2 regions of the Arthrobacter sp. 147(2020) genome follow, and region 1 is predicted to be linked to the other one. Evidence: predicted binding sites of a transcription regulator. Region 1 holds the regulator's gene; the other holds the start of a gene.

What was found. Region 1 encodes HrcA, which represses chaperone genes, less so after heat shock. Its sites were predicted from a motif close to TTNGCACTCGNNNNNNNCGAGTGCNAA; they were not measured.
Region 2: a site for HrcA is predicted at 4,756-4,782, ahead of HMI58_RS03830 (FmdB family zinc ribbon protein). Genes of this name have one in related genera too.

What each region holds. Positions count from the first base shown of each region.
Region 1 is NZ_JABFOM010000010.1:75,450-84,860, reverse strand. It holds gene ybeY (rRNA maturation RNase YbeY) at 1-372, opposite strand, end outside; gene HMI58_RS09275 (PhoH family protein) at 369-1,418, opposite strand; gene HMI58_RS09270 (GerMN domain-containing protein) at 1,752-2,723, shown strand; gene HMI58_RS09265 (16S rRNA (uracil(1498)-N(3))-methyltransferase) at 2,734-3,489, opposite strand; gene dnaJ (molecular chaperone DnaJ) at 3,492-4,619, opposite strand; gene hrcA (heat-inducible transcriptional repressor HrcA) at 4,725-5,738, opposite strand; gene HMI58_RS09250 (DUF3097 family protein) at 5,888-6,733, shown strand; gene HMI58_RS09245 (DUF4870 domain-containing protein) at 6,844-7,275, shown strand; gene hemW (radical SAM family heme chaperone HemW) at 7,325-8,554, opposite strand; gene lepA (translation elongation factor 4) at 8,557-9,411, opposite strand, start outside.
Region 2 is NZ_JABFOM010000003.1:58,194-79,767, reverse strand. It holds gene HMI58_RS03840 (DUF4011 domain-containing protein) at 1-3,535, shown strand, start outside; gene cpaB (Flp pilus assembly protein CpaB) at 3,547-4,242, opposite strand; gene HMI58_RS03830 (FmdB family zinc ribbon protein) at 4,352-4,699, opposite strand; gene HMI58_RS03825 (5-formyltetrahydrofolate cyclo-ligase) at 4,827-5,468, opposite strand; gene galU (UTP--glucose-1-phosphate uridylyltransferase GalU) at 5,575-6,471, shown strand; gene HMI58_RS03815 (GNAT family protein) at 6,481-7,152, shown strand; gene HMI58_RS03810 (hypothetical protein) at 7,181-8,185, shown strand; gene HMI58_RS03805 (phosphotransferase) at 8,157-9,437, shown strand; gene HMI58_RS03800 (hypothetical protein) at 9,540-10,052, shown strand; gene HMI58_RS03795 (response regulator transcription factor) at 10,228-10,899, opposite strand; gene HMI58_RS03790 (HAMP domain-containing sensor histidine kinase) at 10,896-12,557, opposite strand; gene HMI58_RS03785 (hypothetical protein) at 12,550-12,978, opposite strand; gene HMI58_RS03780 (Lrp/AsnC family transcriptional regulator) at 13,028-13,501, opposite strand; gene HMI58_RS03775 (MFS transporter) at 13,640-14,887, shown strand; gene HMI58_RS03770 (helix-turn-helix domain-containing protein) at 14,974-15,612, shown strand; gene HMI58_RS03765 (hypothetical protein) at 15,643-15,843, shown strand; gene HMI58_RS03760 (Lrp/AsnC family transcriptional regulator) at 15,872-16,339, opposite strand; gene HMI58_RS03755 (MarR family winged helix-turn-helix transcriptional regulator) at 16,446-16,883, opposite strand; gene HMI58_RS03750 (NUDIX hydrolase) at 16,964-17,395, shown strand; gene rsgA (ribosome small subunit-dependent GTPase A) at 17,405-18,457, shown strand; gene HMI58_RS03740 (pyridoxal phosphate-dependent aminotransferase) at 18,520-19,737, shown strand; gene HMI58_RS03735 (PPK2 family polyphosphate kinase) at 19,759-20,613, shown strand; gene HMI58_RS03730 (exodeoxyribonuclease VII small subunit) at 20,684-20,935, opposite strand; gene xseA (exodeoxyribonuclease VII large subunit) at 20,932-21,574, opposite strand, start outside.

The DNA of each region.
Region 1 (9,411 bases):
GTACCCCAACAGGTGCAGTACACCGTGGGTGGTCAGCAGGAGCAGTTCCTCGCCGGTGGAATGGCCGGCTTTCGCGGCCTGGTCCTGCGCCACCTCGGGACAGAGGACCACGTCGCCGAGAACCCCGGCCGGGGTTAGCCGGCCAGCGGTCCCGGGGCGGAGCTCATCCATCGGGAAGGACAGGACGTCAGTCGGGCCCGGCTCGTCCATCCACTCGATGTGGAGTTTCTCCATCGCTACCGTGTCGACGAGAATGATGGACAGCTCCGCCTCGGGGTGGACATACAGGCTGTCCAGCAGGAACCGTCCCAACCGGACCAAATTCTCCTCGTCGGCGTCGATTCCCGATTCGTTGTTGACCTCGATGCTCATGCCTTGCCTCCCGCGTGTGCCCGCGGTCCGCGGTGGTCGCGGGCAGTCGACGCCCGCTGGTTTTCGTCCCAGACGCTGTAGGCCGTGACGATGTCCCCGACCAGCCGGTGCCTGACGACGTCGGAGGCGTCGAGGGTGCGGAAGCTGACGTCGTCGACACCCTGGAGGATCTCGCTGACCACGCGGAGGCCTGAGTTGGTCCCACCGGGGAGGTCCACCTGGGTGATGTCGCCGGTGACCACCATCTTGGAGCCAAAGCCGAGACGGGTGAGGAACATTTTCATCTGCTCGGGCGTGGTGTTCTGCGCCTCGTCCAAAATGATGAACGCATCGTTGAGGGTGCGCCCGCGCATGTAGGCCAGCGGGGCCACCTCGATGGTGCCCGCAGCCATCAGCCGGGGAATGGTGTCGGGGTCCATCATGTCGTGGAGGGCGTCGTACAGCGGCCTCAGGTACGGGTCGATCTTGTCGCTGAGGGTGCCGGGCAGGAACCCCAGCCGCTCCCCCGCTTCCACCGCCGGGCGGGTGAGGATGATCCGGTTGACTTCCTTGTGCTGCAGAGCCTGCACGGCCTTGGCCATGGCCAGATAGGTTTTGCCGGTACCGGCCGGGCCGATCCCGAACACTACTGTGTGCCGGTCGATGGCCTCGACATAGTCGCGCTGGTTGAGCGTCTTGGGCCTGATGGTCCTGCCGCGGGACGAGAGGATGTTCATGGTCAGCACGTCTGACGGGCTGCTGACCGACTGGTCCTTCAGCATCGAGAGGAGCTGCCGGAGAACCTGCGGATTGACTGTGGTGTTGTTCGCGGCGAGGGTGCGGATCTCGGAGATCAGCCGTTCCGTGCGTGACACGTCCACGGCAGGTCCCGTGATGGACAGCTCATTGCCCCTGACATGGAGGTTGACCCCCACGAAGGTGCTCTCGATCAGCCGCAAGGCTTCATCGTTCGTTCCCAACGCCTGAACCATCTGTTCCGTCGAATCGAAGTGGATCACCACTGTGTCCAGACCCACTGCGCTAATGCCAACTGAAGAATCGGTCATATAATCGGCCTTCGCGGCCTTCCATCTCTCCTTGAATCGGTAACTGACGGCACGACCGTCCGCAGCCAATCTTACGTCACCTGTTCCCCTCCCGAGGAGTTTCCACTCCTGGCTGATCCGCCGGATCGGTGGCCCATTGGCGTGCTCAGGAAGCAGTTGGTCACTACCGGGCAACGGCACGGTTTCAATACTGTCTCAGTCCTGTGACGACTTGGCTACACCCCGTCTGGGCCCGGTGGGCGTATGTAAAGCTGGAAGACGTTGCTCCAGCGCACTACCGCGGGCGACGACCTTCAACATGGATGCGCGGCACAGGGAAAGGACAGGACGCAGATGGAGTGGTCCTTTCAGCCTGGCGATCATCGGCGCGGACGGGGGCGGGCCCTAACGGCGACGGCACTGCTCTCGCTGGCGGGTCTCGGCCTGACCGGCTGCACCCCGGTGGACGGCACCGACGCCGCGACGTCCCTTCCCGCACAGGCGAGCACCGTGACGGGCCCGACGTCGGTCCCCCACTCGGCGGTCCCACCCGCCACAGCCACCGGCGGCAACCTGCTACCCGTCTACTGGATGGGCGACAACAACGGCAGCATCCTGCTGTACCGCGAGTTCCTCAAAGGTGAGCAGGGCGGGGATCCGATCGCCGCGGCGGTGCAGGCCATGACCACCAGCGCACCCCTGGATCCTGATTACTTCGGCCCGTGGTCACCGGCCGGCACAGTCAGCGCGTCAATTTCTCCCGGCAACATCATCACCGTCGACATGTCCCGTGATGCGTTCGGCACGCGGATCGATGAGGGCTCCGCGTACCGTGCGGTGCAGCAGCTCGTCTACACAGCCACCGCGGCGGCCGCCAGCTCGGGGCTCGTGTCCGGCGGCGATCCCAGCAGCGTGGTGATCCTGGTCGACGGGGAGACCGGGTTCAACGCCTTTGGTCACATCGAATTGGGCGGCCAAATGCAGCGTGACACGGCGCTGATGGCCCCAATCTGGGTGATCGAGCCGCAGCATGGCGAGGTTCGCGACCAGCCAGAAATCACCGTATCCGGCAGCGGTGTCTCCGACGACGCCGTGCTGTACTGGCGGATCGATGAGGTGGTCGGCGCCGACCTCAAGCCGCACCGAAGCGGGACCGTGGGGCTGGATGAGGGCCCGGGCTCCCCCGGCCTCTTCGAATTCACCGTCGCCCTGGAGCCGGGTGAATACGAGGTAACCGTCTTTGACCGCCCCGCGGCTGACCAGGACAACCCGGATCAGGACAATAAGGAACTCAACGCTGACACCAAGCGCTTCGACCTGGACTAGAGGGGCGCCGCTACCAGCGGCCGAGCAGCTGGTTCAGCACCGCCAGCGCGGCTGGACCGGCGGTGGAGGAACGCAACACATGGTCTCCCATTCGCACCGCATGGGCCCCGTTCGAGGTGAACAACTCCAGTTCGGCGGCGCTGATTCCGCCTTCCGGCCCCACGACGATCGCGACAGTGCCGGGCACCGCACCGTCAGCTGGCCTGAGGAACGTTCCCAGCCCGTCCACGGCTTCCTCGTGCAGAATCAGCGCCAGGTCCACGCCCGCCAACCAGCCGGCGAGGGACCTGCTGTCATGCAGGCTGTGCACCTCGGGGAGCCGCGCCCGACGCGACTGCTTACCAGCACCCCAGACGGTGGACTCCCATTTCTGCTGCCCCTTGACGGCCTTCTCGGCACGCCAGCGGACAATGCTGCGGTCTGCCTGCCAGGGCAGCACGGCATCCACGCCCAGCTCGGTGGCGGCCTCAACCGCCTGCAGGTCGCGGTCCCCCTTGGCCAGTGCCTGGACGAGGACCAGCGTCGTGGCGGGGGCCGGCTCGTCCTCGACAGTGCTGACTTCAAGGGTGACACTCTGGCCGCTGCTCTCGGCGACGGTCCCCGTGAGCCTGCGTCCGCGCCCATCGGCGACATCGATGGCCTCGCCCACGGTGACCCGTTTCACCGTCGCGGCGTGGCGCGCCTCCGGACCGGTCAGGACGAAGCGGGACCCGGGAGCGGCGGCGGAGACGGCGTTGGGGTCGCCGAAGTACAGTGCGTTGCTCACGCCTAGAGGTTACCCAGCCGCTCTCGCAGCTTCGCGAAGACCCCTGAGCCGTTGCTGGCCAGCTGTCCCTCAACGAACTCTTCGCCGCGTAGTTCGGCAAGCTTGCGCAGCAGTTCCTCCTGCGCCTGGTCGACGTTGCGGGGGGTTTCGACGTTCAGGTGCACCTTGAGGTCGCCGCGCCCGTAACCGCGCAGGTGGGTCACTCCCAGCCCGCGTAGAGTCACGATCTCACCCGACTGGGTCCCCGCCTTGATACCCAGCTCCTGGTCACCGTCGAACGAGGCGAAGTTCAGGGTGGTACCGAGGGCGGCAGCGGTCATGGGGACGCTGAGGGTGACGTGCAGGTCGTCTCCCTCGCGGAGGAACGTGGGGTCCGGGTTGACCCGGATTTCCACATACAGGTCACCCTGCGGCCCGCCGGCCATGCCGGCTTCGCCTTGGCCGCCGAGCTGGATACGGGTCCCGGTGGAGACACCCGCCGGCACCTTGATGGTGAGGCTGCGGCGGCTGCGGACCCGGCCGTCGCCGTTGCATTCGTGGCAAGGGTTGGGGATTACTGTGCCGAAGCCCTGGCAGGTGCCACAGGTGGCGCTGGTCATGACCTGGCCCAGAATGGACCGGACGGCCCGCTGTACCTGGCCTGATCCACCACAGATGTCGCAGGTCCGCGGCGAGGTGCCGGGCTGGCAGCAGGAACCGTCACAGGTGGGGCAGACCGCTGCGGTGTCGACGTCGATCTTCTTGTTGATCCCGAACACGGCGTCGACCAGGTCGATCCGGACCGCAATGAGCGCGTCCTGACCCCGGCGGGTGCGCGACGGCGGTCCGCTGGGTCCGCCGCCGCCGAAGAAGGTCTCGAAGATGTCCTGGAACGCAAAGCCCGGGCCGGCGTGTCCGCCACCGAAACCGTTATCGGTCCCGTTCTCGTTGCCCGTGGTGTCATACACCCGGCGCTTCTGTGGGTCGGACAGCACCTCGTAGGCGCGGGTGACCAGCTTGAACTCCTCCGACGCGTCCGGCCCCGTATTGACGTCCGGGTGAAGTTTCCGCGCCAGCTTGCGATAGGCCTTCTTGATCTCCTCGCCGCTCGCATCGCGGTTCACACCGAGGACTTCATAGTGATTACTCACTCCTGCACTTCACTTCCTGTGTCACTGGTCGAGGTGGGGCAAAAGCGCCCCACCTTCGAAAGGTTCGGTTCTTGCCTTCAAAGTTCCTGCGTGTCGGGTGCCCGGCTAGTCCGTCAGGATCCGGGACAGATAGCGGGCCACCGCGCGTACCGCCGACATCGACGTGGGATAGTCCATCCGGGTAGGTCCGAGGACTCCCACTTTCGCCAACGAGTCGGGGCCGTACCCGGTGGCAATCACCGATGCTTCGGCGAGGCCTCCGTGGGGGTTTTCCCGCCCGATCCGCACCGACACGCCAAATGCATCGTGTTTCATTTCGGAGAGGAGGCGGAGCATGACCACCTGTTCCTCAAGTGCTTCCAGCACGGGGCCGATGCTCAAGGGAAAGTCTACGGTGGATCGGGCAAGGTTGGCTGTACCTGCCATCACAATCCGGTCTTCGCGGTTGATCCCGGCGAGCTGCTCGAGGGTCCGCGCCAGGACAGTGCCGGCCCTGCGCTGCTGAAACGGCAGCGCTGCCACAGCCAGCGCCAGTTCCTGCGGGAGGAACGTCAGCTTCGTCCCGGCCACCGAGCCGAGGAAATGCTGCCGGAGTTCGGCGAGGCTGTTCTCGGGGACGGGCTCGGGCAGGGGCACCACACGCTGCTGTACGGTGCCGTTCGTGGCGATCAGGACCACCAGCACCTGGTTTGGCGCCAGCAGGACGAACTCGAGGTGCCGGACGGCGGCGCTCCCCAGATGGGGGTACTGCACCACTGCCACCTGGTTGGTGAGATGGGACAGCAACCGGACGGTGCGGTCCATCACGTCATCGAGATCCTCAGCTCCCTCCAGCAGCGTCTGGATGGCGCGTTTCTCTGGCGCGGACAACGGCTTGACCTCGGAAATCTGGTCGACAAAGAGGCGATAGCCCTTGTCGGTGGGGATCCGGCCGGAACTGGTGTGGGGCGCCGTGATCAGCCCCTCTTCCTCCAGCACCGCCATATCGTTGCGGATGGTGGCCGATGAGACACCCAGTTGATGCCGCTCCACCAGGGCCTTCGATCCAACAGGCTCCCGGGAATGCACATAGTCCTCGACGATGGCACGCAGTACTTCCAGTCGGCGTGGTTCGCTCACTTTTCACCTCCGAACATGGTTCCTTGACTCTTCCAACGGATCTGGCACTCGACACGCCCAAGTGCCAAGTCTAGTACTTTCCGATGAATTGTTAGCATTGAAATCCCTGGCCGGACTGTCCAGCGGTGAGCCGGGAAGCGAGTATGACGATGTCCAGTTACGAATGGGGAGCACAGGACATTTCGGCTCCCCGCAGTGGCCCCCTGCCCAAGATTCCGGTCAGCGCTGGGCTGGTCCTGGAAGACGTCCAGAGCGGCTACGTCGGCGCGGTGGTCCGGGTGGAGAAATCCGGTGGCATGCACGTCATGGTGTTGGAGGACCGCCGCGGCAGGCTCAAGACCTTCCGCCTCGGGTTCGGTTTCCATGTGGATGGTTCGCCCGTGGAGATCGTCGCCCCAGCGGTGGCGCCGGCCGCTCCCGCGCGCCGGGTGACGGCGTCGGGATCCGTGAAGGTGGACGGTGCCCGGGCGCGCACAGCCCGCGCCAGCCGGATCTGGGTCGAAGGCCAGCATGATGCCGAACTCATCGAGAAGGTGTGGGGTGATGACCTGCGCCTCGAGGGTATCGTCGTTGAGCCGCTTCACGGAGTCGAGGACCTCGCCGGGATGATCCGGGCCTTCGCCCCCGGACCCCATCGACGGCTTGGCATCCTCGTCGACCACCTGGTCACCGGATCCAAGGAGCAGCGCATCGCACAAGAGGCGATGAAGGTCCCGGGGGCCGCCGCCAACGTTCTCATCGTCGGACACCCCTATGTAGACGTGTGGCAGGCCATCAAGCCCGCAGCCGTCGGATTGACCGCCTGGCCGGTGGTGCCGCGGGGCCAGGACTGGAAGACCGGCATCCTGGCGGGGCTCGGGTGGCCCAACTCCGACAAGGCAGCCATCGCGCACGGCTGGAAGCGCCTGCTCGGCTGCGTCACCAGCTATGCCGACCTGGAACCGTCACTGCTGGGGCGGGTGGAGGAAGTGATTGACTTCCTGACCGATCCTTAGGATTTCCGGTCGGGGCGACTGATCCGCAGTGCACGATTGCTGGGCAACGACGTACTCTAGTGAGGAAGGCCCCTGCCCCGGCGGCCCCGAAAGCAATGAAGGATGTCCAGTTGTCTAACCCCGCCGACCAGCCCAAGCAGCACGGATCCGCGGAGGGCCACGGCCAGCCCTCGTCCGCATTTGAGGGCGTCCCGGCGAATGCGCTGCCCCTGACCGCGTCCGAAGACCGGCAGTGGGCAACCTTGGCACACTTCGGCGGAATCCTGGGGTTCATTCCTTCACTGCTGATCCTGCTCATCTTCAAGGACCGCGGCCCGTTCACCGCCCAGGAGGCGCGGGAGGCATTCAACTTCACCTTCCCGCCAACGCTGCTCGCGTTTGCGGCCTGGCTGCTGTCCCTGCTGCCCACGGTTGGCGGTCTGTTCGCCGTCGTCAATGCACTGATCTGGGTGGCCATCGCGCTGTCGTCGGTAGTTGCCGGGATCCAGGTCAACCGCGGCCGGCCCTACCGTTACACGGTGAACCTCCGACTCTTCAAGTAGGCAAGTATTCCGGCACTGCCGGTCGGCGGGAAGCGCGCCGGTCAATCAGTCAGTCGGGTAGCAACCTGCGGACCACCGCGTCGGCGAGCAGCCGGCCGCTGGCAGTCAGGGTAATGGTCCCACCGAACGCGGCGGCCGGATCCACCAGCGAATCGGCGATCAGCCCGGCCACCGCCAGGCGGCCTTCCGGACGCAGAGCACTGGTAGGCAGACCCTCGCGAAGCCTGGCGCGGAGCATCACGTCCTCAACGTACCGGGTGTCGTCGTCGAGAATTTCCCGGCCCGCAGCCGGCGATACGCCCGTGGACAGCCGCTGTGCGTAGGCGGTGGGATGCTTCACGTTCCACCATCGCACACCCCCCACATGTGAGTGGGCGCCGGGACCGGCACCCCACCAATCGTCGCCCCGCCAGTAGGCAAGGTTGTGGCGGCACTCGTCCTCGGGAGTGCGCGCCCAGTTGCTGACCTCGTACCAGCTCAGCCCGGCGGCGGCCATGGCCTGCTCGGCCAGGGCGTACTTCTCGGCATGGTCGTCGTCGTCGATGTCGGGCACCTGGCCCCGGCGGATCCGCGCGGCAAGCTTGGTGCCATCCTCGATAATCAGCGCATAGGCGGAGACGTGGTCCGGCCCGTAGGACAGGGCTGCGTCGAGGGACCGCTGCCAGTCCGCTGCACTCTCCCCTGGTGTGCCGTAGATGAGGTCCAGGCTGACGCGCAGCCCGGCATCCCGGGCCCATTGGACGGCCAACGGCACCCGCTCGGGCGAGTGGGTGCGGTCCAGCACTTCCAGGACGTGGGGCACCGCCGACTGCATGCCGAAGGACACCCGGGTGAAGCCTGCCTCGGCCAGCACTGCAAGCGATTCGGGGGTGACCGAGTCGGGGTTAGCCTCGGTGGTCACCTCGGCGCCGGGGGCTAGCCCCCAGTGCCCGACGGCGGTCCTCAGCACTGACGCGAGGTCCTCGGCAGGGAGCAGGGTGGGGGTGCCGCCGCCGAAGAAGATCGTTGACAGGGGCCGCGCAGCAGTGCCCGACTCGGTCAGGACGCGGCCGGCAAGGTCCAGTTCAGCGCTGACCGTCGCCGCGTACCGGTCCTGGGACGCGCCGCCGCCCAACTCGGTCGCGGTGTAGGTATTGAAGTCGCAGTACCCGCACCGCACAGCGCAGAACGGAATGTGGACGTAGAGCCCCAGCTTGCGCTCGGCGCTGCCGACCGCAGCCTGTTCCGGTAGCAGGCCGTTCTCCGGCGAGGGCAGGCCAAGAGGGAGGGCACTTGGCATTGCTACTTCTTGACCTTGTCCTTGGATTCGTCGGTGGTGAGGGCAGCAATGAAGGCTTCCTGGGGAACTTCTACCCGTCCCACCATCTTCATCCGCTTCTTGCCTTCCTTCTGCTTCTCGAGCAGTTTGCGCTTACGGGTGATGTCGCCGCCGTAGCACTTTGCAAGGACGTCCTTGCGGATGGCCCTGATGCTTTCGCGGGCGATGATCCGTGAGCCAATCGCGGCCTGGATGGGAACCTCGAATTGCTGGCGGGGAATGAGCTCGCGCAGCTTGCCGGTCATCATCACGCCGTAGGCGTAGGCCTTGTCGCGGTGGGTGATGGCCGAGAAAGCGTCGACCTGTTCGCCCTGCAGCATGATGTCGACCTTGACCAGATCGGCGGCCTGGTCGCCGTCGGCCTTCCAGTCCAGCGAACCGTAACCACGGGTGCGGGACTTGAGGATGTCGAAGAAGTCGAAGACGATCTCGGCCAGGGGCAGCCGGTACCGGATTTCCACCCGGTCTTCGGAGAGGTAGTCCATGCCGCCCATCACGCCGCGCCGGCTCTGGCACAGTTCCATGATGGCGCCCACAAACTCGGTCGGTGCCAGGATCGTCGCCGCGACCATTGGCTCGCGGACCTCGGCGATCTTCCCGGTGGGGTACTCGCTGGGGTTGGTGACGTGGATGAGCTTCTTGTCCTCAAGCGTCACCTGGTATTCCACGTTGGGTGCGGTGGAGATCAGATTCAGGTTGTGCTCGCGTTCGAGCCGTTCGCGGGTGATCTCCAGGTGCAGGAGGCCGAGGAAACCGACCCGGAACCCGAACCCGAGTGCAGCTGAGGTCTCCGGCTCGTACACCAGCGCAGCGTCGTT
Region 2 (21,574 bases), on a different contig from region 1:
CAGGCACCTGCGTGGTGTCCAGGGCATCCCACTCGACGCCGAAGCCATCGCACGGCTTGCCTACGGCACGGCCCGCTTCGATCCGCTGCCCGTGCTCGACCGCCTCCGCGCCGTCACCGAGGGCGTCCGTGGAATGGCGATCGAACATCATCTCCTTGTGTCCACGTTCGCGGATCTCGGAGACCTTGCCGACGACGCCGCCATTCGGCCCGAGCACCCGGTCCTGGCCGCCCTGATGGAGGCAGCACGCGACGGACAGACGGCGCCGTCGTCGTCCGCGCCCGCCGACCTCACCGGCCAGGTCACACCGGTTGACGAACGCCACCCCGCTGAAGAAGTGCTCATCCGGGACGCAGACTCAACGCAGCAGGATGTTCTGGACCAGATCGGCCAAGGGCACTCGCTGGTGGTTTCCTCGCCGCCGGGATCAGGACAGACCCAAACGGCGTTGAACGCGATCGCAGGTCTCACCGAGCAGGGCAAGAGCGTACTGGTGGTTGCTGAACGCCGCGGAACCCTCAACGAACTGGTGGAGGAGCTCGACACCCTCAACCTGGGGTCCCTGGTGCTGCAGCTGAACGCCAACATCAATGAACAGCAGCTGAAGGATCAGCTGATTCGCGCCATCGTGAGGAACGAGAAGGCTACCCAGCCCGAGCTGGACGGCCTGCATCAGACCCTGGTGGAAAACCGGCATCAGCTGCAGGATCACGTCAAGTCACTGCACAACGTCCGCAGCCGGTGGGGCTGCTCGCCCTACCAGGCGATGCAGTCGCTCGCCGAACTGACAGCGCTGGACCCGGCCCCCGCCACCACCGTCCGGCTGCTCCGCAGCGTGATGGATAGCATCCCTGACCGCGCCGAACTCACCGAGCGCCTTCGCCGGGCTGCCGAGCTCGGCAGCTTCAGCGCGTCAGCCGTCGACAGCCCGTGGTACGGGGCCAAACTGCTGAACCGGAAGGAAACCGAGCGCGCCCACGAGCTAGCCGTTGAACTGGCGCGGGATATCCCACTGCTGCGGGAAAAGGTGCTGCGCGTCGCTGACTATTCGCAGATCCGGCTGGGTGGTTCCTTCACCGAATGGGGCGAGCAGCTGCAGCTTCTCGCGGCTGTCCGCGGAAGCCTGGACAAGTTCACCCCGGACATCTTCGACCGGCCTGTCACCGACCTCATTTCGGCAACAGCGCCCTCGTCGTGGCGCCGGGAACGGGCCATCGAGATGAGCTCGATGACCCGCTCACGGCTCCGCAGGGTTGCCAAGGAATACGTGCGTCCCGGTGTCCACATCGCTGACCTCCACGCATCGCTGCTAGAGGTGCAGCAGCAGCGCACCCTCTGGACCCGGTACGCAACCACTGAACGGCACCCGGCCGTGCCCACCGGACTCGCCGAGATCAACAGCTTCCACCAGAAGATCAGTCTGCAGCTGGACGAGCTCAACCGCGTGCTCGCCACCACGCCTGGCCACATTGACCTGGCAGACATGCCGCTGGACGGCCTCAGTTACCGGCTGGCCGGGCTCGCGAAGGACGAGGAGACGCTCGCGACCCTCCCGGAACGCACCCTCCTGCTCGATGAGATGCGTGAGCACGGATTGGGCGACCTTCTCGACGACCTGGCACACCGCGAGGTAGGTCCGGAACAGGTAGGCTCCGAGCTGGAACTCGCCTGGTGGCAGTCCGCCCTGGACGCCATGATCAGCGGCGACGACTATCTGGCCATGTCCGACGGCGGCAGCCTCCGGCGGTTGGAGGCCGACTACCGCCTGGCTGACAACGCGCACATCGCCTCCGGACCAGGCAGGCTCCGGTTTGCCCTCGCGGAACGGTGGCGGTCAGCCGTCGCCTCCCAGCCCGCCGAATCGGAGAAGCTGCGTGACCTGCTGCGCACCGGCACCCTCGACCTTCCGGGACTGAGCGCCCAGAACGATGAGCTGGTGACCGCGCTCATGCCTGTCTGGGCCGCGAGCCCCCTGATGCTGCCCATGGTCCTGCCAGCAGGTAAGACCTTCGACGCCGTGATCATCCTCGACGCCGAGTCGATCTCCCTGCAGTCGGCCATCCCGGCGATTGCACGCGCCCGCCAGGTCATCGCCTTCGGTGACGACCGCCTGGGCGGGCCCCAGGGTTTCAGCGTCGGCTCTACCGCCGGTGCGACGCCTGAAGCCGACCAGCTGACGAGTGCCTTCTCGGCCCTCGCGACCATTTTCCCGACGGTCGACCTCAGCGTGGTGTATCGGTGCGTCGACAAGGCGCTGACCAGCTTTCTCAGTGACACCTTCTACGAGGGCAGGCTTTCACGTCTGCCCCACGGCTCCGAGATAACTGGGGCCGGTCGCGCGCTCACAGTGGAGTATCTGCCGGACGGCACGGGCATGCCCAGCGCCGACCAGGCTGGCGTGGAGAGTGTCGACGCCGAGGTGGGCCGCGTCGCCGAGCTGGTGTTTGAGCACATCCGCCTCCGGCCCAGCAGCTCGCTGGCCGTTGTCACGGCCAGCGCCCGCCATGCCGGGCGGATTGGGCAAGCTATCCGACAGCGGATGGCCGATCTCCCTTGGTCTGCCGACTTCTTTGCCCCCGGACGGGAATCCTTCCGGGTGGTCCCGGTCGAGCGGGCAGCCGGCATCACGCGCGACTGCGTGATCTTCTCCTTGGGATTCGGCAGGACCCCGCACGGTAGGGCCCTCCACAACTTCGGCCAGCTTTCCGGTCCCGACGGCCGGGGACGCTTCGTTACCGCAATGACCCGGGCACGTCACCGGCTGCACGTGGTGACCTGTTTCCTCCCCACTGACCTCGATCCCGATCGGCTCGAGCACGGTGCCCTCGATTTTTATGGGCTGCTCGAACGCGAACTGGGCGAACCGACCGCCAAGGCAGCACCCGGCGAGGAGTCGTCGGAGAAGGCGCCGAACCCGGATCCGCTGGTCGCTGACCTGGTGAGCCGGCTCCGCGAACGTGGCGCCCACGTCCTCGACCACTACGACGGGGTCCTCGATATCGTAGCGACGGGGAGTTCCCACGCCGTGGCCACTTCTGCGGACCAGGCCCAGGGCGCCCAGATTCCACCGATGGCAATCGAATCGGATGGCACGGAGCGGTACCGGACCATGACCGTCAGGGAACGCAGCAGGCTCCGCCCGCAGCTGCTCGAGCGGATGGGGTGGCGGTACATGCCGCTGTGGACCATCGAAGTTTTCACCGACCCGAATGGATGCGCAGATCTGGTGAGCAACTATCTTGGACTCCCCGCCGTGCCGGAAGGCGGGCGCCGTCCGGTGTCCGGTCCCGCTTCCCGGCTCGGTCGAACGAGCGAAGCAATTGTTGAGGACGCCCGGATGCAGGTCAAGAGGCAGTCAAAGGCCACCTCCGACGACGGTGCTCCGGCCAGCGTTATGCCTGGCGCCACGGGCGCGACATCCCCCGGGGATCTTCTCCCGAAGCATGCTGCCGAAGACGAGGGCAGGTCCTGGGGTGACTCCGAGGATTCGCACGGGGATTGGCTGAAGGACCAGCGCCCTCCGCACTGGGACTGAGGCAGTTCCGCTTACTTCGCTGGCGGTGGGGCGCTCGTAAGCACCAGGTGAACGCTCCCTGAGCTCGATGCTCCGGCAAGGGTGGCGGCGTCGGACGGATCTGCAGCTACCACCACCAGTCCCTCGGTATCCGTGGTGCCGGGCCATCCCGGCGCGGATCCGGCGGCTGACGAACCTGATGTCCAAAGCACGGGTGCGCCCCGGACGAGGACGCTGGTAGTGGCCGGGATCTCGAAGCCATTCCCGGTGCTCAGGACCACATCCACATGCTGCCCGGGGGAGAGCAGTTGCACAGTGGTTTCATCGGCGGGGCGCAAGGGGACCGCGACGGACCCCGGCGGGGAACCGGTAAGCAGCCCGGTGCCCACCAGAAAGGTCTCGGCCAGGACGGAGCCCCGATGCAGGGGAGTGGCCAGTTGTTCCCCGATCACGGCCGCGCTGTCTGTAAACGACTGGAGCGGAATCGCTTCCGGCGGCAGGTCGACAGTGGTGAGGTGGGCAGGGGCGAGGACGGTACCCACTGGGAGATCCTCGGCGGCCGCAACTACCCGGGACAGTGATTGTTCCGGCGGGATGATGGCCTCGACGGTCACTGCCGCGGCAAGGCAGAACAGTACTGCGGCGAGAAACCGGCGATGGCGGAAGGCAAATCGTCGGGCTCCCAGGGTGAACCCGGTACGTCTCCGGGGGCTTTTGCCGTTGACCATTCACCAACGCTACGGAAGCCCCGCACCCAGCGGGAAGGGTGGACCCGGAATGTGGGCAAGTCCTACAGCGAGGGCTGTGTGGAGGACGGGTAAGGCGTGCTGGCGGAGACTAGCTCGCGGCGGCAGTCGTCTTGGGGCTCTCCGAAGGCTTTTTCACTGTCGTCGAGGCATCCTTGCCCGGGGAGCCCGTGGCTGAGCCGGACCCCGTGGTGGACTGCTCGGAGGTGCTGCCCGATGACGGGCTGGTGCTGCTGGTCCCCGGGTCGACTGACTTCTTGCTGTCACGGGAGTCGTTACGGTAGAAACCCGATCCCTTGAACACCACTCCGACGCTGTTGAACTTCTTCCTCAGCGACCCCTCACATTCGGGGCACACAGTGAGTGAACTATCAGAAAAGGCCTGATGGATGTCGAAGGCATGGTCGCAGTCTTTGCAAGCGTATGCGTAGGTTGGCAAAGCAAATCCTCCTGGGCGAGCGTGATTCCTGGGTCTAGATCCCCAACCCGGTTCGGCTGGCACTCTAGGGGTCCGAGTGCTAAGTCTACACTGCCCGATGGGCAGTTTGCGTCGAAGTGGCGGTCGCCTATCCGGCGTCGCGACGGGTGTTGAGAGGGTGATAGGCCGACGGTGTGAAGGTACCGGCCAGCGGCATATCCAGTGGAGTAGTGGCCAGCGAGCCGGCCGGCAACAGCTCGTGGTCATATACGTAGGCGAGGGTCGGTACGTTCGGATCGACTGCCCGCAGTTGTGCGAGAAACCGATCGTAGTAGCCACCCCCCTGGCCGAGCCTGCCACCGTTGTGGTCCACCGCGAGTCCCGGAACCAGCACGAGGGCCACTGCGCGCTCCCCAGCGAGCAGGTCGCTGAAATGCCGGCGTGCCCCCACCGGCTCCAGCACCGGGGCGCGGGGGCTGCGCCGCAGTTCGACCTCCGCCGACCAACTGCACCAGCTGAGTTGGTAAGCGGGCTCGCAGATCGGCACCACCACCTGGTAGCCACGCGCGGTCAGCGATGTCAGGAGTTCACGGGTTCCTGGCTCTGGGTCCACTGACAGGTAGGCGGCGACCAGGCGAGGGCGGGTGGAACCCAACGGAAGCCAGTCCAGGACCTGGTCCCGGAGTCCGACGGCGGCTGCCAACCGCTGCTCCGCGGACATCGCCAGCCGGGCCGCCCGGAAGTGCTGCCGGGCAACATCCTTGCCGGTCGCCGATGAAAGAGGACCCATACCAGCACACTTTACCGAGTCCCACGGGTCCGCCACAGCGATCCGACGATTCCGGTCAACAGTGGGCTTGCATAGAAAGGTCACTGACGTTATGTAGGGTGGTGTCATGACCTCACGAGTGAATAAGGCTGTCATCCCCGCAGCGGGACTTGGCACGCGGTTTCTCCCCGCCACAAAGGCGATGCCCAAGGAAATGCTTCCCGTAGTGGATAAGCCTGCGATCCAGTACGTGGTCGAAGAGGCTGTCAACGCCGGAATGACCGACATTCTGATGATTACCGGTCGAAACAAGCGTTCGCTCGAGGACCACTTTGACCGGGTGCCCTTCATTGAGCAGACCCTCGAAGCGAAGGGCGACCTCGAGAAGCTGGCGGCAGTTCGCCGCCCTTCCGAGCTGGGTGACATCCACTATCTGCGCCAGGGGGATCCAAAGGGACTCGGCCATGCCGTCCTCCGCGCCAAGCTCCACGTCGGGAACGAGCCGTTTGCTGTTCTCCTCGGTGACGATCTCATCGACGAGCGTGACGTCCTCCTGAAGACAATGATCGAGGTACAGGAAAAGACCGGAGGGTCGGTCATCGCGCTGATCGAAGTCGATCCGGATCAGATCAGCGCCTACGGCTGCGCGGATATCTCCGCCATCGACGGTGAAGACTATGTCAGGGTCAGCGAACTGGTGGAGAAGCCGCCGATCGACGAGGCACCCTCCAACCTTGCCGTCATCGGACGTTACGTCCTGCACCCCCGGGTCTTTGATGTGCTGGAAACCACCGGTCCGGGCCGGGGCGGCGAAATCCAGCTTACGGACGCCCTCCAGACGCTCGCGTCAGCAGAGGGCGAAGGGTCGGGCGTGTACGGCGTCGTCTTCCGCGGACGTCGCTACGACACTGGTGACAAGCTCAGCTACATCAAGGCAGTCGTGACCCTGGCCTCAGAGCGTGAGGACCTCGGACCGGACCTGCAGGACTGGTTGAAGAGCTTCACCCAAAACCTGAACGGCTAGCACGGTACCGTGAGCGGGCAGTTCGCCTGGCCGGTGACCCTTGAAACTGACACGCTCATCCTGAGGCCGGTTCGCCTGCGTGATCGGAAGGAGTGGTCAGCTGTTCGGGAGCGAAACGCCGAATGGCTGGCGCCCTGGGAGGCATCCAACCCCGCGCCGGGTGGATACCTGCCCAGCTACCCCGAGATGGTCCGATCGCTGCGGAAGCAGGCGCGGGCGGCTACCGGCCTGCCCTTCCTGATTACCGAGCGCACCGGGCACCTCCGGGACCCTGCGATTGTCGGTCAGCTGACGGTGTCAACGATCGTCTGGGGTTCGGCGATGACGGCGACGCTTGGGTACTGGGTGGATCGTGACCGTGCGGGGCAGGGTATTGCGCCCACCGCCGTCGCGTTGGTGACCGACTACTGCTTCGACCGTCTCGGTTTGCACCGGATGGAGATCAATATCCGTCCCGAGAACGCAGCCAGCCTGCGGGTCGTAGAGAAACTCGGTTTCCGGGACGAGGGACTCCGCAAGAGCTACCTTCACATCGCAGGGGAGTGGGCGGACCATCGCAGCTTCGCCCTCACCCAGGATGAGGTACCCGGCGGGCTGCTGGCCCGCTGGCAGGCGCAGCGCCAACCGGGTCGGGGCATTCGCCAACCCGGAGGCGACACACCGCCGTCAATACACTCGTGACGAGGGTGTACGACCTACCGTTTTAGACGTGGACTTCTCTATGAACAGCTCGGTGGTGCTTGTCGCGATCGTTGGTCTCTGGCTGATCTGGGTTGCCCCCTACGTACTGCGTATCCGCAGGCCAGCCCTGCTGGTCGAAACGGCCGAAACGTCAGCCCTTATCCCACCCGCAACAGCCGAGAGCAACGTCTCTCAGGGGAGCATCATGGAAATGTCAGGTCACACTAACGACGCCGCCACGCCACGGCCTGCAGGGTCGTCCCCGCGATCCGCATCGAGCCAGCAACGGTTCGTGATCCGACCCGCCCGCACCGCGATTGCCGCGACCGGCGCGCTGGCACTGCTCGCGGCAATTGTTTGTCTTCCCCTGGCCATCCTCGCCGTTGTTCCCGCACTGTTACCCCCGGCCGCGTTCGTCCTCTTCCTGCTTGCAGTGGCTGGCCTCCGGGTGCTGGCGGTCCGGGACCGCCGCCGTCGGGTCAATGCGGCCTTCGCCGAGGCAATGTACGCGCCCGCCGCGACAACCCAGCCCGCACCACTTGCTCTCCATGCTCCCCGCCGGGAGACCAGTCTGTTCGACGCCGAAACCTCCCGCAGCCTCACTGGAGAAAACTCAGTGGCCGAGGAGCATCGGCCAGCCGCAGCGGCGCCCCTGACCGCTACCGAGCTGCGTCAGGCGGCTCTTGCAGTAGCCACAGGTGCGGATTCAGGTACAGCGGGCGAGGAGGGTGCTCCCCTCGACCCGGCAGTCTCCGGCGGATCCACCCCCGCAGCCCACGCGGGCGGCGACACCTGGGAGCCGGTTGAGGTACCCAAACCCATGTACGTTGCGGCTGCCAAGGCCGAGCGGCAAGCACCGGCTCCGCTTGAGCTTCCCGATGCGCCCAAAGCCCAGGCCAGGACCAGCCTGAAACAGGGTGCTGTCCCGCCAGTCGTCGAGAACACCGAGCAGACAACAGCCGACAACGCCACCACAGCACCGCCGACCGGCAGGTTGAACCTGGATGACGTCCTGCAGCGTCGCCGGGCCTAACCCCTCAACGCCTGAGCCGGGAGGGGAAACCGCCCAGCTGCGCCTGCTGGAAGGGGACGGCGCGGCCGAACCCTTGCGGCTCGCACTTCAAACGCTGGGCTGGCGTCCGTCCACCTGGTCGCTCGTCCAGGTGCATCACCGCCCCGGTGCGGGCGCCACCGGTATCTATCAGGTGGACGTCGTAGCCGGTGATGACCAGGTCACCACCGAATTCCTGTGCATCAGCACGGCGGCCCTGACGGCGCCCGCGGAGGGTACCGTCCAGCTGACAGGTGCCGACGGCCTGGCCTTGACCGTGTGGCGTCATCCACATGACCCGCTGCTGCCGGGTCTGGCCTGGGCCTGTGATGCGGCGAAGGTGGGCGCAGCCCTCTTTGAACCTTTGCCGGACAGAAGGAGCGCGGTTGTGCTGCCGGAACTGGCGACCGTCAGCTATCGACCGCTCCGGCGGGCAGTGCTGACCGCCGATCATCTCGGGGAACGCCGGTACCTCAAGGTGTTGCGTCACGGGCAGGCAGGCCGCCTCGCCGAACGCCACCGCCTGCTCACCAGCGCCGGGATTCCAGCCCCCGAACTGATCGAGGTGCCAGCCCCGGACGTGCTGGCCATGCATCGAGCTCCTGGGACGCCTCTTGCCGAACGGTTGATGCGCGACGGGGCACGGTCGATCCAACCACACGCTCTGATCAACCTGCTGCAGAATCTCCCGCCTGAGTCGATGAGGTTACCGGAGCGCCCGGCGTGGGCTGCGCGCGTGCGCGACTACGCCATGGGAGCAGCAGCCGTCCTACCAGAGGAGCAGGCGCGGATCACAGCGCTGACGAACAAGGTGCATCATCTCGTCTCGACGGTCGACGCCGGTCCGAAGGTTCCCTCCCACGGCGATTTCTATGAAGCGAACCTGCTGGTCACGGGCGAGAGCATCTCAGGACTCCTCGATGTTGACGCACTCGGTCCCGGCCACCTGGTGGACGACCTCGCCTGTTTCATCGGCCATCTGGCGGTCCTGCCGTCCCTGGACAGCCGCTACATTCACGTCCCGGCAGCGCTGGACCGGTTCCTGGCGGCATTTGACCACGTTGTCGACCCCTCTGCGCTCCGTGGACGCGCGGCCGGCGTCGCCCTGACACTGGTGGCAGGGGCAAAGCACCGGGCATCGCCTGCAAGCCCTGACGCCTGGCACGCTGATGCGCTCAGGCGGCTGGCGATCGCTGAGTCGTTGGCCGACGCTGCGCTGGCCCGCCGCAGCTAACCGAAGATGAGAGGTCTCTCATCTTCGGTTCCTCTTTGTCTCACATTCGCCGTGCACAGTTGAACTCATAGCCCACACCGCTGATCGGGAAAGGAACCCACCGTGCACAAGCGAAACATCTGGATCGCCACCGGCTCTCTGAGTGTGATGGCACTGGGTCTGGGCGTCGCCGTTGCCGACAGCACCCACGACCCCCGGGATCTGGGCTCGAGCATCAACAGGTCCAGCGATAACGGTGCCACCGGCACTGACGGAGGCAGCACCGGGGGCGGAGCGGACAGTCCCGACGGCTCAGGCAACGACTCCACCCTCAACGGGGACCAGGTCGGTGACGACGGCGGTTCGGCTGATACCCGCAGCCCATCGCCAACCCCTGAGCCCCGGAGCGAGGAGCCCATAGCGCCGACCGCGGCAAGTGCTCCCTCCGCGGTGACACCCGCCGCACCGGCACCCACCCTCGAACCCGCGCCAGCGCCTGCACCAGCTCCGGCGCCAGCCCCCGCTCCAGTGGTGGTCCCGGCGCCAGCGCCCGTCCCGTCACCGGTTGGGCCAGTGGACTCCGGCTATTCGGTACCCAGCGCGGTGTCCGCACCGAGCGCCGCCAGCGGCGGCTGACAGATTCGGGTGTTGGTTCCGTCCAGGGACCGATCCAACACCTCAGGCCGGGATTCCGGAGTGTCCCCCCAGCATTCCGGATTCCCACCCCTCCGGCCCTTTCGAGAGCGGCGCCGGAGGTTTGGCGGCGGTGGCACCCCTCGTGTCGGGTGCCATCGCCGCTCCCGACAGACGTTCAGGGCTCGTCAGAAGAGAGCCTGTACCCCATGCCGCGGACGGTAGTGAACCGGCCGGCTCCGAGCTTGTTGCGCAGATAGCGCACGTAGACATCCACCACATTGGAGCCCGGGTCGAAATCGTAGCCCCACACCCGGGAGAGGAGTTGTTCGCGGCTCAGCACCTGGCCGGGATTTCTCAGAAAAGCCTCGGCCAGCGCGAATTCGCGGGCCGACAAATCCACTTCCTTGCCGTTAACCGCCGCCCGGCGTGTTCTCAGGTCGAGCTGCAGATTCTGGTGGGTCAGGACCGAGCTGTCGGCGGTGGGGGTGTCCTGTCGGAGCCGGAGCCGGACGCGGGCCAGGAGCTCCTCGAACCGGAATGGCTTGGCCATGTAGTCGTCAGCCCCACCCTCCAGGCCGGCCACCGTATCGTCGATGGAACTTCTGGCGGACAGGATGATGACGGGCGTCGTGTTCCTGGACTCCCGTAGGCGTCGCAGAACAGTGAACCCATCCTGGTCGGGCAACCCGAGGTCAAGCACGATCAGCTCAAAGTCACCGGTCTGGGCCAGATGATACCCGTCCCTCCCATTGTCGGCGACGGTCGGGACGTACCCTGCAGACCGCAGTCCCTTGGCGACAAAGGAACTGATGCGGTCCTCGTCCTCGACGATTAGGATCTGGCTCAATCTTGTACTTCCTCTGATGTGTCAGCTGCGCGCTCCTCGAGCGGCAGCACCATGGTGAATGTTGACCCTCGACCGAGAGCTGAGGCCAGGTGAACCCTACCCCCGTGGGCGCTGACGATCGCATTGACAATGGTCAGGCCAAGGCCTGAGCCTTCTGTGCGGCGCCCATGAGCGCCGCGGGCGAACCTGTCGAAGATGCGCGCCTGGTCCTCGCCGGGCACCCCAATACCTTCGTCGCGGACCCACAGCAGCAAGCCCCCGGGGTCCAGGCGGGAGCCCACCGCGATGGTCGAGCCGTCGTCGGAGAACTTGACGGCATTGACCACCAGTTGCAGCCAGGCCTGGGTGATCCGGCGGGGATCCAGCAAGCACGAGGCCTCTGCCCGAGCGTCAATGGTCCAGCGCCGGGAACCGAGGGGACGTGACTTGTCCAGCACATCATCGGTCAGACGGCCCACGTCGACCGTTTCGGGCCGCACAAACCCGGGCCGGGTGATTCCGGCGAGGGTCACCAAATCATCAACGAGGAGCCGCATCCGGTCCAGTTCGTCGAGGGCAATGCCACGCACGGCGGTGACATCGGCAGGGTCCGCCGAATCCTGAAGCTCAAGGTGCCCCTGCACAATGGTGATGGGTGTGCGCAGTTCATGCCCGACGTCGTCGAGCAGTTGGCGTTGGGAGGTGAAGGATCCCTCCAGCCGTTCAAGCATCGCGTTGACAGTGCGGGTGAGGTCCGACAGGTCGTCATTCCCGGAGACCGGGATCCGCTCGGAGAGGTCGGAGTCCCCAATGTGTTGGGCGGTGTCCCGCAGCAGACGGATCGGCGCAAGGAGATTGCCCACCAGCAGCCAGCCGACCACACCGATGAAGACCAGTGTCCCGAAGCTGATCAGGGCGAACGCGGCAAAGGTCTGGTTGAGCTGTCCATGTTCGGCGCGAGCGTCGTAGGCGAGCACGTACTGGGTAGGGCTGCTGTCGGCGGCCAGTTGCACTGGGACAACCAGCGCACGATAGGTGGTCTCGGCCGTGGCGATACTCGAAATGCTGACCCGGCTGGGGTCGGCTTGCGTGGCCACGTATTCGACCAGCTCCGCATCTTCCTCCAGGCGCAGTTGCACCGCCGGATTGGCTAGCAGGACAGCCTCGCCATCGCGCATGCCCAGCATTCCCTCGTTGGGCGCCGGGAGGGTGCGTTGCATGGCAACGAAAATCAGTTCCTGGGCTTCGGTAAAGTCCTCACGGGTTGTCGGGTCAATACCCGTGTCGAGGAGAGACTCGAACTCCAAAAAGTGTCGTTCCAGCGAGTTGTCCATGTCCGAGTTGATGTCGCTGCGCTGCAGCGCATAGGCCGCTGATCCGGCAACCAGCAGCCCCAACGCTGACAGCGCGAGAACAGCCCCGAGCACCCGGGTCCGGACGGTCCAGTTCCCACGCAACGCGGTGGACAGCCGCCGCCAGGTCGACCGCCGCTTCCCTGCGGGACCCGGAGCTGGTTCATCAGCTGGCCGGGGTGGATTCGCGACGGCGGGATTCACCTGCGGTATAGCCGCAGGCCTGGGAGGGGAGCGGGTTGGCCGGGTGTGGGGCGCACCGTCCGGCCTGCTGGAGTGGGTGGAACGCAGTACTTCGGTGGTGGGGCTGCCCTGCGGCCTAATCATCCCCATCGTCCCCAAAGTCGCTGTCGTCGTCCCCAAAGTGGGTGTCGTCGTCTCCAAAGTCGTCGTCGTTGTCTTCAAAGTCACCGTCGTCGCCGCCGCCCCCGCCAGGGCCGGAGTTGTCATCAGTGTCTCCCGGGATCGGCGCTGGGGGAGGCACCACCTCGACCGGTTGCCCGGTCGGCTCGGTAGTGGGATCCGGGGAGGGTGTTTCGGGCGGCGGCGTGGGTAGCGGGGTGGACGGTGCGGATCCTGGGGTGGACGGGGTGGATCCCGGCGTCTGAGTCACGGTTTCCGTGAACGAGGACCCCAGGTCAGCAGGCACGGGATCGGCCAACGACCCGACAATCCCGATCGCCGCTACAACAACTCCGCCCGCGCACGCCACACCCACCACCCAGGTATGGAGCTCCGAAGACATCATGGGTTAAGTATCCCGACAAAAGATGAGATGCACATGAGAGTCCGTCAGATCATTGTTCGTCGGCGAGGGTCCGCAACAGTGGTTCGGTCCGGTAGGGAATGTGTTCGTGAAGGGCGAGGACCGTTTCAGTGCGAATGACGCCCTTGATCCTCAGAATCGACCGGAGGGCCGACTGGAGGTGATGGGTGTCCTTGGCCGTCACACGGCACCAGACATCCCCCCGACCGGAGATCTCGTGGACCTCCAGTACCTGGTGGAGACGGCGTAGGCCCGAGATCACTCCGTCCAGCTCGCGGTGCGATACCTCGATAGTCACGAATGCCGCGACGTCGTAGCTGAGGGCCTCCAGATCAAGCTCTCGCCCACTGGCGCGCAGGGTGCCGGACCGGAGCAGCCGCCGAATCCGCGATTGCGCGGTGTTGCGTGCCACCCCAAGATGGTCGCTCAGCTCACCGATCTGGGCTCGGGGGTCTCGGACCAGCTCCAGGAGAAGACGGATATCGACAAGGTCCAATTTGCTCACGACGTGCACTTCCAGTCAGTTGGATAGCTCAAAACTGATGATTTCGATCAAGTCTAACGACAGATATGTTCCCAATACTCCTCCAGCCCGGAGAATAAGGGGGATATCTGCTGTTGTGTTCTACCGTATGGAGAAGTCGTGAGCGTGCTGAGCGAGCTGCGGATGAAGCCGCCGGAGAGGGCGCGCTGGGCCTGGGATGCGTCGGTAAGGGCCAGACTGGTCCTCGCTGCCGTGGTTATTTCCACCCTGCTCATTGGTGCCAATCTGGCGACGCCGCTGTATCCGCTGTTGCAGGCGGAGCTGGGTATTACTTCCTTCGAGGTCACCGTTGCCTTCTCCGCCTATGTGGTGACGCTGGTAGTGGGCCTGCTGATGGTGGGGCACTGGTCGGATCACGTCGGCAGGCGTGCCGCGCTCGTCCTGGCCATTGTCATCGGGTTTGCCGGTGCCGGAGTATTTGGCGCGGCATCATCGTTGCCCATGCTGGTGCTTGGTCGCTGCCTCCAGGGAGCATCTGTCGCTCTCGCGACAGGGGCCAGTTCCGCGGCACTGCGCGATCTCCTGCCACACCGGCCCGACTGGGCCTCTCGATTCACACTCCTGGCGTCGGCAGGAGGGGTTGCGGCCGGCCCGGTCATCGGCGGGCTGCTGTCCCTCTTGCCGGATCCCACCCGGACGCCCTTCGCGCTGTACTCACTGGTTCTTGTTGGTTTGCTCCTGCCCCTGCTGACCTTGAAGGCCCGGCCGGCAATCCGTGCCGCCGACACTACCTCCCCTTTCAAGGCACTCAGGCCCCGGCGGCCCGTTGTCTCGCGTGCCGCCGGGCGTGCCTTCTGGAATGCATCGGCCGTAGGGTTTCTGAGCTTTGCGGTCTTCGGCTTCACTCTCAGCCTTGCCCCGACCTACTTCGCCTCACTGGCCGGTACTGACTACCGCCCCCTGATCGGCCTCCTCGCAGCCCTGGTTCTCGGATCGTCGGCGCTCAGCCAGTTGATGCGGGTGCGGGGTAGGCATGTCGTCACCATCGGCCTGACCGCCCTGGGTCTTGGCGTGGCACTGATTCCGGTTGCAGGGATGCTGGACAGCGTCATCCTACTGGTGCTGGCCTGCCTCCTGGCTGGTGCCGGCCAGGGAATCGCGTTCCGCACTGTCTTCAACGAGGTCGCACTGAAGGTCGAGCCGTCCCAGCATTCCCAGATCATCAGCACCCTCTATGTGTTGACCTATCTGGGCAGCGCCGCCCCGGTGGTGGGATTGGGTGCTGCTGTGCATCTGTGGGGACTGGATCGCTCAGTCACGGGATTCGCGGCAGTGATAGCGCTCGCCAGTGTCCTGCTGGCTGCCGGTAGCCTCCGCCGATCGCTCAAGTCACGGCTGGTGGACTGATCGCACCGGCGTGCCCTCTAAATACGCAAAGATTTATTTGCAAAGAAATGCTTGCAAAGAAACCTTTGTACTTTTATCATTGAAGTATGAATCTTCGCGATGAGCCAACGGACCGTTCAGATGACCGCACCCTTGATCTGGCCGGGCTCAAAGCACTGTCCCATCCGCTGAGAATCCAGCTCCTGGAACAGTTGTCGCAACTCGGTCCGCAGACAGCGAGTTCGCTCGCAGCCAGTCTCGGGGAATCCAGCGGTGCCACCAGCTATCACCTACGCCAGCTCGCCAAGCATTCGCTGGTTCGGGAGGTCGAGGGACGGGGGTCCGCCCGGGAGCGGTGGTGGGAACGGCCCCCGGGGGCACTCACCCTCTTCTCCAAGGATCTAGCCGCCGATCCAGCGGCTTTGCACGCCTCGAAGATTGTGAACCGGGAAATCGAACACCACCGAGCCGTCCTCCTGCAGGACTTCATGGAGCAGGGGTACGAGTTTCTTCCGGAGAACTGGTTCAACGGGTCAGTCATCGCCACCATGAACGCCCGCCTGACAGCCGAACAACTCGCCGAAGTCACCGAGGAGATGCTCGGCCATGCCAGGGCGCTGCTCGAAAAATACCGCGTCAGCGGCACCACCGATCCGAACGCCCGCGCCGTGCAAATGCACTTCAACGCGTTCCCGATCCTGCAGGGGCAGTTCGACACCCCCGTGCAACGGGATAACCCCTCCTGATCCGCAACGAAGAATCAGAAAGATGTAGCCATGACCACCACTTTTGTTACCTCTGCGCCCTCAATCCGACCCACAGGCTTCGAAGCCCTCTTGATCCGCGTCGGCCACCGCTTGATCTCCACGGGAGAGCGGATGGCCGTCAACCATGCCCGTCACAGCGAAGCGGTGGTGGCCCACGATGAGCGCCGTCGGGATCTCTCGGCACGGCACCACTCAGGACTGCTGCCCTAGGTCTGCCCATGGCTGCGGAGGTTCCTCGTCAGCTGGAGCCAGGGAGCACTCCAGAGTTACCGGGCAGATGGTTGAACACCAGCGTTGTCTCGGTATGGCCTACCACCGGATCCGTCGTCAAATGATCGAGTACCCAGTCCCTGAGGACCTCGGTGCTGGGGACCGCCAGATGCAGCAGGTAATCCACCGATCCCGCCACATGGAAAGTGGACACCACCTCGGGCAGTAGAGGGACCCGGGCGGTGAACCGGTCGATCTCCTCCCGGTTGTGGCCCTTGAGCTGTACCGACACCATCGCCTGCACCGCCCGGCCGACCGATGCAAAGTCGAGCTGGGCGTGGTAGCCGCTGATGATCCCACGTTCCACCAGCTGCCTGGTCCTCAAGAGGGCGGTCGAGGGTGCGACCCCGATGCGCTCGGCCAGCTGGGCGTTGGTAACCCGCGCATCAGCCACCAACTCGCGCAGGATCAATCGGTCGGTGTGGTCAAGCGCCATCGGCTCCCTGGATCGTGCGGGGGTTCCTGATGGTTCGGGTGCGGCATCGTGAGCCATGGGCAAGCCACTTCCTGATGAACTACTGCGGTTGTCTCAAGCCTAGCCCTCACGAGTCGTCCGCGTTCAGTGCCGTGGTGCAGTTGCTGATCAAACGGTCGAGCTGGTGGCGCAGGACGGCGTCGTCGACCCCGTGGTCGACGGCGTCCAGCGCCGCTTCGAGTCCGTGCCAGGCGGCATCAGTCAGTCGCCTGCCCGTAATCGTCAGGTTGACCACGTTCGCACGGGAATCCGAGGCGCTGATCGTGACATCCACCAGCCCGAGCCCCGTCAACTGCTGGATCCGCTGGGTGACTGACGCCCTGCTCACGTCCAGCGACTGGGCTATTTTTTGCTGGGAGGAGGGCCCGGCAATCCGTACGGCTAGCAGCACCAGGAACGGGGCGTAGTGGATGCCGTGGCGGGTGAGGAGATACTCATCCGAGACGCGGTTCACCAGGGAGGTTGCGCGGTGCAGCTTGAACACCGTCGACTGTCGAAGATCCATACTGTTAAGTTGTTAACGTTTCGGGGTGCAGGTCAAGTATGTCGCTGAGCGATTCCTCAAGATCTGGCAGACTTGCCGCCATGAGCGCTGAATGGGACACACGGGTCGGGGCCTATGGCCTGATCATCAACGAGTCAAAGATTCTGCTGGCACATTGGAACGAGGCTGGCTCCACGGGATGGACCCTGCCGGGCGGGGGACTCGAGCTGGGAGAGGACGCGCCCACCGCAGCCGTCCGCGAGATCGAAGAGGAAACGGGATACACGGCGCTGCTGGACGACCTTCTCGGTGTCGATAGCTTGCACATCCCCGGCTCCTCGCGGCACAACGGGTCGGGTCGGCCGATGCATGCCCTGCGGATTGTCTACCGTGCGCACACCACTGGCGGAGTGCTTCGTCATGAGGCTGACGGATCCACCGACCGGGCTGCCTGGGTGGATCTCGCCGATCTTCCGACCCTGAACCGGGTGGAACTGGTCGATATCGCCCTGACGATGGCCAACAGGGAATGAGGGCTGCCGATGGACGAACTGCAGCACTATGGCCTGACCGACCGGATTAGCTCGCTCTTCGGAGCTGCCTTCCCGGATCGGCAGTGCAAACCGGGGCGCGTGGTCAGGGTTGACCGCAGCCGGATGCTGGTCGCGACGGCGCGTGGCATTGAAAAGCATGACGCACGCCCCGACGTCGCTACCGGTGACTGGGTGGCGCTGACGGGTGCTGACTCGACGCACTCAGCGATCGTGGGGGTCATGCCCCGGTACTCGGTCCTGCAGCGCAAGAAGGCTCATGATCCACTCGCTGAGGTCCAGGTTCTTGCGGCGAACGTCGACCTGGTGGGCGTGGTGGTCCCCCTTGATCGGCCCATCTCGTCCAACCGTCTGGAGCGCACCCTGGTGGCTGCCTGGGATTCGGGTGCTGTCCCGCTAGTCATTCTTACCAAGGCAGACCTGAGCAACCGGTTCGATGAGGTGGTTGCGCAGACCGTCGAACGGGCCGGAGCCGCTGAGGTGCTCACCACCTCAGCGGATACCGGCGACGGCCTGGACGAGGTGCTGGCGCGTTTTCGTCCCGGCGCCACAGTCGTGCTGCTCGGTCCCTCCGGAGCGGGGAAATCCAGCTTGGTGAACGCACTGGTCGGCACGGCGGTACAGGACACCGGGGCGGTGCGGGCTGGCGATGGGAGAGGGAAACACACCACGACGTCGAGGGAACTGATTCCCCTGCCGGGAGGCGCGGTGCTAATGGACACGCCAGGGGTGCGTGGGTTTGCCCTGTGGGACGCCGCGGACGGCCTGGATGAAGTGTTCGGTGACATTGAGGAACTCTTCGCCCACTGCCGATTCACCGACTGCCGCCATGGACCGGAACCCGGGTGTGCTGTCCAGGCGGCCCTCGCCAGTGGGGCGCTCGAGGAGCGGCGCTGGCTGAGCTACCAGAAAATGGCGGAGGAGCTGGAACATCTTCACCGGCGCCAAACCGACGTCAGCCGGATCCGGGATCGCGGATCTCACCATCAGGCCAGAGAGTCCGCGATGGCGAAGGACCACCGCAATCGGTTCCGTAAAACGTAACCTCACAGGTGGCAGGGCAGCCAATCACGTGTCCCACGGTGCCTCTGTGGCATCCTGTGTAAATGGCAGAATTCAAGCAGTCGACTAAGCTCCACAACGTTCTCTACGACATTAGGGGGCCGCTGCTCGATCATGCCAAGTTCATGGAGGCGGAGGGACACCGGATCCTGAAGCTCAACATCGGGAATCCGGCGCCATTCGGGTTCGAGGCCCCGGAAGCCATCCTGGTCGATATGATCCGCCACCTCCCGAAAGCGCAGGGCTACAGCGATTCCCGGGGCATCTTCTCCGCCCGGACCGCTGTGGTGCAGTACTACCAAAGCCACGGCCTCACCCACATGGACGTCGACGACGTCTACCTGGGGAACGGGGTCAGCGAACTGATCACCCTCTCGCTGCAGGCGCTGCTCAATAACGGCGACGAGATCCTGGTGCCCACCCCCGACTATCCCCTCTGGACTGCCTCAGTGAGTTTGGCCGGGGGGACCGCGGTGCACTACCTCTGCGACGAGGAGAATCACTGGTGGCCCGATCTGGAAGACCTGGCCTCCAAGATCACCAGCCGCACCAAGGGGATTGTGCTGATCAATCCCAACAACCCAACCGGTGCCGTTTACCCCCGGTCGATCATCGAGGGCATGGTGAAGCTGGCGCGTGAGCACGGTCTTATCATCTTCGCCGACGAGATCTACGAGAAGATCCTGTACGACGACGCCGTCCACATCAACGCGGCCACCGTCACCGGCGACGACGTCCTGTGCCTGACCTTCAGTGGCTTGTCGAAGGCCTACCGGATTGCCGGATTCCGAAGTGGGTGGATGGCGGTCACCGGGCCCAAGCACCAGGCTGCCGATTACATTGAGGGCATCAACCTCCTCGCGAATATGAGGCTGTGTGCCAACGTGCCGGCACAGCATGCGATCCAGACGGCACTCGGTGGCCACCAGAGCATCAATGACCTCATCCTGCCCGGGGGCCGGCTGAGGCAGCAGCGGGACAAGGCCTACCAGCTGTTGAACGAGATACCCGGGGTCAGCTGTGAACTCGCCCAGGGAGCCCTCTACCTGTTCCCGAGGCTGGACCCTGAGGTGTACCCGATCAAGGACGACGAGCAGTTTGCCCTCGACCTGCTCAAACAGCAGAAGATCCTGATTTCCCATGGCCGGGCCTTCAACTGGATCAACCCTGACCACTTCCGCATGGTGACCCTGCCCAATGTTGACGATCTTGAGGACGCCATTGGCCGGCTGGCCGAGTTCCTGAGTACCTACAAGCCCTAGTCCGTCTTCGAAAGGATCACGATGCCGTCAGCGCCCGCGTTCAAGACAAGCCCCACCCAAGGCCTTCTGGCGGGGCCGGATGTGGACCTGGCTTCGATCCGGCCGCGCTCCACCCCGGGGTTTTCAGGTGGCAAGAAGAAGGGCAAAGCCAAACTCGCTGAGGGGAACGCCCAGCTTTCGGACCTGCAGGAAAAACTGTTCGCCGAGAGCAGGTTCGGCAGCGAGATCTCCCTGCTGGTGGTTCTGCAGGCGATGGACACGGCGGGCAAAGGCGGGATCGTCCGCCATGTGGTGGGGGCCGTAGATCCGCAGGGCGTGAAGCACTATGCCTTCAAGGCTCCCACCCGCGCCGAGAAGCGCCATGACTTCCTGTGGCGTGTCAGGAAACAGCTTCCTGGGCCGGGGATCATCGGCGTTTTCGACCGGTCTCACTATGAGGACGTGCTGATCCAGCGGGTCCGCGGGATAGCGGAGCCCGCAACGATTGAGGAGCGGTACGGCATCATCCGCGACTTCGAGGCCGGGCTGACGGAGAGCGGCACCCGCATCATCAAGGTGATGCTTCATATCAGCCCGGAGGAACAGAAGGAACGCCTGACGGAGCGGCTGAAACGCAAGGACAAGCACTGGAAGTACAACACCGGTGACCTTGACGAGCGTCAGCTGTGGGATGAGTACCAGGCGGCCTACCAGATAGCCATCGAGCGGACGGCTACCCCCGACGCCCCGTGGTACGTGGTCCCCGCGGACCGCAAGTGGTATGCCCGTATTGCGGTGCAGCAGTTGATCATCGATGCGCTGCAGGACATGCAGCTGAGCTGGCCGCGCGCCGATTTCGACGTCGCGGCAGAGAAGGCACGGCTGGCGAATTCCTGACCCGGTTCCGCCCGGCGGTCAGCTAGGCAGCGCCACGCCGTGGTTCAGCGTTGTCCGGTGATATGCCGGTTTAGCCCGACTGTTCAGCCTTGTCCCGCGCCGCGGCGAGACGCTTCTTGGCGCCTTCGAGCCAGGATTCGCAGTGATCAGCCAGGGCCTCACCGCGCTCCCACAGGGCGAGCGAGCGCTCCAGCGTCACCCCGCCGGCCTCGAGCTGGCTGACGACGGCGACGAGTTGCTCCCGGGCCTGCTCGTAGGACAGGGAACTGACATCTGCATCCGGTCCGGTCTCACCGGTCGATGGCGCTGTGGGTTGGCTCATGGGATGTCCTTCGGTTCGGTGGAGGGAGATACGTGGCTGGGGGCGAGCGCTGACGCGGCCAGGTCGCCGCGCGCCAACCGGATTTTAAGCAGAGTCCCAGCGGTGACGGTTGCAGCATCACGGGCGACGGACCCGTCAGCCAGTTGGACCACCGCATACCCGCGGTCAAGGGTGTTCTGCGGCGACAGTGCTCTCACCTGTGACCGTAGGTGGTGCACCCGGTCGATGTCGCGGGCCACTGCCGAGGTGACAGCCTGGCGTGCCCGTCCACGCCACCGTTCGACGTCCTCCACCCGCACTGACACCATGCCCTCGGGCTGGGCCAGGACCGGGCGGGATCGCAGATGGGTGAGACGCTCCGTTTCCCTGGACACCAGTGTGTCGATGGCGCGTGACAACTGTGCGCGCGACTGGCGGATCCGCTGAAACTCCTCGGCGACGTCGGGAACCACACGCTTCGCGGCATCGGTGGGGGTGGAAGCCCGCAGATCAGCGACTTCATCGATCAGTGGACGGTCGGCCTCATGACCGATCGCGCTGACAACCGGGGTACGGGTGGCAGCGACGGCCCTGACCATCTCCTCGCTGCTGAACGGCAGGAGGTCTTCCAATGACCCGCCGCCGCGGGTGATGATGATG